Spirulina subsalsa PCC 9445: one gene and its partner. The protein of the gene in region 2 interacts with the protein of the main gene of each other region in a pairwise test. Links are inferred from orthologs where the notes say so. Each region holds a gene or a part of one and is shown on either strand. Other genes may lie near its edges.

What was found. Proteins that work in one complex are often made in the same cells at the same time.
Region 1: the proteins of SPI9445_RS0105815 (region 2) and ftsZ interact in binary tests that used the Escherichia coli proteins (3 or more experiments, as listed by UniProt). The link is inferred for Spirulina subsalsa PCC 9445 from one-to-one orthologs.

Annotation. Positions count from the first base shown.
Region 1 is NZ_JH980292.1:769,685-772,498, forward strand. It holds ftsZ (cell division protein FtsZ), read right to left. Parts: upstream 2,134-2,814; coding sequence 868-2,133; downstream 1-867. Other genes in the region: thiD (bifunctional hydroxymethylpyrimidine kinase/phosphomethylpyrimidine kinase), read right to left, coding at 49-855; SPI9445_RS29085 (zinc ribbon domain-containing protein), read left to right, coding at 2,478-2,795. UniProt on the Escherichia coli protein: Essential cell division protein that forms a contractile ring structure (Z ring) at the future cell division site. The regulation of the ring assembly controls the timing and the location of cell division.
Region 2 is NZ_JH980292.1:1,225,509-1,228,539, reverse strand. Bases 154-2,920 are described here. They hold SPI9445_RS0105815 (rod shape-determining protein), read left to right. Parts: upstream 154-916; coding sequence 917-1,924; downstream 1,925-2,920. Other genes in these bases: mreD (rod shape-determining protein MreD), read left to right, coding at 2,899-2,920; mreC (rod shape-determining protein MreC), read left to right, coding at 2,070-2,813; SPI9445_RS0105820 (DUF2079 domain-containing protein), read right to left, coding at 154-402. Also shown: more of SPI9445_RS0105820, read right to left, coding at 1-153; more of mreD, read left to right, coding at 2,921-3,031. UniProt on the Escherichia coli protein: Forms membrane-associated dynamic filaments that are essential for cell shape determination. Acts by regulating cell wall synthesis and cell elongation, and thus cell shape.

The DNA.
Region 1 (2,814 bases), 460 kb from region 2 along the record:
AAGTGAGCAAAAGTCAAGAAAAATGACTTAAAATAAATAACTGAAAAATCAGGGAGTGAGATCCGGTAAGAGGGGGAAAAAATGCCCAACCGGACCCGTGCCTTGACCGAGGGGGATGGCATAGTGTAGGGCTTGGGTGACATAGTTTTTCGCCTGTTCCACCGCATCGGAGGGAGAAGCTCCGAGGGCTAATTGAGCCGCGATCGCCGCCGACAAGGTGCAACCGGTGCCGTGGGTGTGGGGAGTGTCCACCGTTTCGGTTTTAAACACCGTGAGATTATCCCCATCAAACCATACATCAACGCCCTTTAACGCGCCCGTCATGCCCCCTCCTTTGACCAAAACGGCCTTAGACCCCAATTGATAGATTTTCTGGGCGGCTTGCTGCATATCCGCCAAATTATTCAACTCCAAACCGCTTAAAAGTTGGGCTTCATAACGGTTAGGAGTCAGGATAGTAGCTTGGGGCAACAAACAAGAGGTCAGAGTTGCGATCGCCCGCTCATCAATCAACTGGGAGCCCGTGCGAGACACCATCACCGGATCCACCACCAAAGGATAGATCCCCAACTCCTGCACCACCTCCGCCACCACCTCAATAATACCCTCATTGAGCAACATCCCCGTTTTCGCCCCATCCACCCCAATATCCGTCACCACAGCCCGCACCTGAGCCACAACGGCCTCGGGCGATAAACCATCCACCCGACTCACCCCTTGGGTATTTTGAGCCGTCACACAAGTGACCGCACTCATACCGTGAACACAGTGGAACGAGAAGGTGCGCAGATCCGCTTGAATCCCCGCACCCCCACCACTATCTGAACCTGCAATGGTTAGCGCCTTCTTTGTCATGCTCCCTTACCCTCAACGTCGAGGAAAACGACGGCGTTGTAGGAACTCGGGAATATCCAATCCCGTCCCCTTGAGGGGAGAACTCACATCCGGGGGCGGCGCAGGATTAGCAGCAGGTTTAGGAGGAGTCGTCGGTTGATTCACCGCCCGGTTAGGCTTTGGGGCCGTGGGTATCGTCCGACCACTGGTTGTACTTTTCGCCGGAGTTTCCCCAGAAAAACCCGTCGCAATCACCGTAATTGTCAATTCCCCCTGACTTTGGTCATCAATCACCGCCCCAAAAATAATATTGGCGTTGGGATCCACCACCTCATAAATCGTCTCTGCTGCGGTGTTCACCTCATGGAGCGTCAAATCAGAGCCGCCTGTAATATTAAAGACCACCCCTTTCGCCCCCTCAATAGAAGACTCCAACAAGGGCGAAGAAATCGCCATACTGGCCGCTTCTCTAGCGCGAGACTTCCCGGAACCCGTTCCAATGCCCATCAACGCCGAACCCGCATCCGCCATCACAGCACGCACGTCCGCAAAGTCCACATTCACTAAACCGGGGATAATAATAATATCGGAAATCCCTTGAACCCCTTGGCGTAGGATATCATCGGCCACCATAAAGGCTTGTTGTACCGGAGTTTCGGGAGAAATCACCGACAGTAACTTATTGTTCGGAATCACAATCAACGTATCCACCCGGCCTTGTAGAGCAGCAATCCCTTCATTGGCTTGGGTTGTGCGGCGATGCCCTTCAAAGGTAAAAGGACGAGTAACAATCCCCACCGTCAAACAGCCAATTTCCTTGGCCACTTCCGCGACAATAGCAGATGCACCCGTTCCTGTACCACCACCCATTCCCGAGGTAATAAACACCAAATCCGTGCCTTCTAAAGCGTTGGCAATTTCATCCCGGGATTCTTCTGCCGCCTTTTGACCAATCGCCGGATTCCCCCCAGCCCCCAATCCTCTGGTCAATTTTTGGCCAATTTGTAAACGATGGGGGGCTGCCGTTAATTCTAGGGCTTGGGAGTCGGTGTTAATCGCCCAAAATTCGACCCCAGTAATACCACTGGCAATCATGCGATTCACCGCATTACAACCGCCACCCCCTACACCAATGACCTTAATTTGGGCGGCGTTACTGGGTACAATTTTGTCAAATGTCATAGTTTCTTGAGCAGGAGTACCATAGTCAGTGCTTTGAGGAAGAGAGAGTCCGGGGTTATGAAAGGGTGAGTTACTTGCCACAGTTCCAGGAATATTAGGGTAGTTGGGTTGACACACTCTCCCGTTAAAGTACACTATCACGGGAGATTCTGTAAGTTTACACTTAAGAGTTCCTGCTTCACAGATTCTTGACGCTTGCGATGCTGCGCCCGTCAGACCATCTCCACAGGAATTTTCTAATACGCCATGCCCTGACGCACTTCGACACCGCTCAGTGTACACACTTTGACCCCGCTCGGTATAAAAATTTTAACAAAAATGTTGCGAAACTCCCCTTCCTCGTTTACAGGGAGGGCATGGATAGCCAACTAAAAATAAACTAAGCAATAGCGAATCATCTGATAAGATTTTACCATCTTATCAGTAGTGTTGAGTTTTGATAATGCACGGGGAAAACTTATATTGAAGTTGACCGCTTTTTTGCGTCTTCAAAAACTTGTCACGTTTGCCTTAATCGAGTAGATAGTTTAGCGTTAGAGGTTCGGCAATGGGAATGTCAAAATTGTGGCACTCACCACGACCGTGATATTAATGCAGCGCAAAACATTAAAAATGAAGCCTTGCGGATATTGTCGTTGGGAATCAGCGATAGGGCTTGGGTCGGGAATATAAGAGAACTGGGTAAAACTTCGGTTTTGCTAAATGTTCCGTTGAATCAGGAAGCCTCATCCTCGCCAATGGCAGGGTGGGGTAGTTCACAGATAGTCTTGGAAGTATAAGACTCTGACAACAGGGTAT
Region 2 (3,031 bases):
GGGATAGAGCAAATAGACCACCGCAAGGGCATAGGCTTGAGGTTCTGGGCATCCCCGTTGTTGGGCGAGAATATAGGTCAGAATCGCGCTGCTAGCTAGTGCCAATGCCTGCACCAAAAACAACCAATGAACATCAGGATAAATCCAATAGAACAGGCCGAGGGGATATAACACAACGGCCGCATGATCCCCCAGCAGATGATAGCCGGAAAATGAAACAATGGGGGATTTTCCCCGACTAATCAAATAGACCAGTTGATCAAACCAGCCCAAATCATAGGCCGTAGACTGGAAAAGCGCGTGTCTGACGCTACTGGCGAGGAACAAGACGACAAAAGCCACTACAACCAGTTTGAGGAGGGGGGTTCGGTGGGCTGAAGATGAGAATTTGTGACTGATCATAGGTACGGGAGTTTTGAGAGAATTTTTCCCATTATGGACAATTTACCTATTCCCTTCTTGACCATTTAAGCTTGTGTGCATTTTGTCAAGTCCCCCTCTCCCTCCCTCCCGACACCCGACTCCCGTTCTCTTCAGCCACCCCCAGTTAATCTCTCCGGAACAGCCCCAAAACCCCAGAAAAACAGAAACCGAAACCCCTTGTACAAAAATCAAGGGGGCAGAAAGAAGAGTTGGTGCTAGAATCTGAACAGCCAATGCGCCCAAGGGTGTCAAAATCGGCAGAAGGAATAACTCTCATGGACTTGTTCCCCTGCATTGCCCGAGGATTATCTCAGATGGGCTAATGAACAGGCAGTCAAATGAGAGAGATTACTAGACGGATGGGGAAAAACATAATAAAATCCACATCGATTACAGTTAAATGAACTTAAAAGTTAGCTAAACACGACATTATTAGACTTTGGGGGCTTAGAAACGAGTGGGTTTGTTTAGTCGCTTTTCACTATCACGAGATATGGGTATCGACCTCGGTACCGCGAACACCTTAGTGTATGTCTCCGGAAAAGGCATTGTTTTACAAGAACCGTCAGTGGTTGCCATTGACCAAGACTTAAAAGTACCCCTCGCGGTCGGCGAGGATGCCAAAAAAATGCTCGGTCGGACACCGGGCAACGTAGTTGCTTTACGCCCTTTACGGGATGGAGTCATTGCCGACTTTGATACAGCCGAATTAATGCTCAAGCATTTTATTCGCCAAGTTCACGAAGGGAGAGCCTTAGTTTCTCCCCGAATTGTCATTGGGATTCCTAGTGGCGTGACCGGGGTAGAACGTCGAGCCGTGATGGAAGCCGCCTCCCAAGCCGGAGCGCGGGACGTTTATCTGATTGATGAACCCGTCGCCGCCGCCATCGGAGCCGGATTGCCCGTTGCTGAACCCACCGGGAACATGATCATTGACATTGGGGGAGGGACGACTGAAGTCGCCGTTCTCAGTTTGCAAGGAACCGTGTTAAGTGAGTCCGTGCGGGTCGCTGGGGACGAACTCAGCGAGTCCATCACCCAATACATGAAAAAAGTCCATAACCTCGTCGTGGGGGAACGCACCGCCGAAGAAATTAAAATTCAAGTCGGTTCCGCCTACCCCACCCATGATGATGATGAAGTCACCATGGAAGTCCGAGGCTTGCACCTGCTCTCAGGTTTACCTCGTACCGTCACCATTAAAGCGCCTGAAGTTCGCGAAAGTATGTCCGAACCTCTGGCCGTGATTGTGGATGCCGTCAAGCGAACCCTCGAACGCACTCCTCCAGAACTAGCCGCCGATATTATTGATCGAGGCATCATGTTAGCGGGAGGGGGTGCCCTGCTGAAAGGGTTAGATACCCTAATCAGCCATGAAACGGGAATTGTCACCCACGTTGCGGCAGACCCCCTCAGTTGTGTAGTTTTGGGAACTGGGCGTGTCTTGGAAAACTTCAAGCAATTGGAGCGGGTCTTCAGTGGTCGTTCCAGGACTATCTAAATGAATGGGTTGTTGATAGTGAACGGTTAGTCAGGGGGAACTAAAAATGAATCGTGAAGGAATTACCCCATCACCCTCATTTTTTCCCCCACTCCAAAACCCGGCTAACTCTCAACACCCAACGATGAACTATTAACAATTGACTATGTTTACAGTGCGTCGCTGGTGGGAACGTTACGGGTCACAACTGGTTTTAACGGGGGTTGTTCTAGGGATTGCCCTCTTTATCCGTCAGACACAAGGGGCCATAGTTTCAGAACTTTACTATCAAATTGTTCGACCTTTCCAAACAGGCCCTCGTCCTGAAGAAATGCGGTCTAACGCCCGTCTTCTAGAGTTACAGGCTCAAGTGGACGAACTCGAACAGCAAAACCAACTGCTGAAAAACCAACTGGGTTATGTACAGCAGCGCCCTACCAATGTGATTACAGCGCCAATAATTGGTCGTAGTGTTGAGCATTGGTGGGAACAAGTTACCTTGGGGCGAGGGAGCAAAGATGGCATTCAAGAAGGCTATATTGTCACCAGTCCGGGTGGTTTAGTGGGTCGAGTGGTGAAGGTGACACCAAACACCAGTCGGGTTTTATTAGTGAGTGACCCCACCAGTAAAGTGGGTGCTGTGGTCAGTCGGACTCGTTATATGGGGTTTGTGCGAGGGGAAAGCTCTGATGAAGCCGTGATGGAGTTTTTCGAGAAGGTGCCAGATGTGGAGAAAGGCGATAAAATCGTGACCTCCCATGTGAGTCATTTATTTCCTCCAGGTATCCCCATTGGGCAAGTGGAATCTGTTGATTTAGAGAAAAGTCCGGCACCGGAAGTTATTGTCCGCTTAACCACCCCCATTCAGTATTTAGAATGGGTTGTGGTTGAACCCTTTGAACCGAAATAGCGACGCACTCCCCTACCTCTCTCACAGGTAGGGAAAGCTTCAACCGAAACTCTAAAGGACAACAAGTAGAGGACTAACAAGACCTGTGGCAAGGATTTTTGAGGTTTCAGCCCCCATTCGCCAACTCTGTAATTGGTTGATTATTACGGGATCTGTGCTGATTTGTTTAATGGTGGTGTTTGCCCGCTTACCGGGGACGGAACTGTTAGGCATTCGAC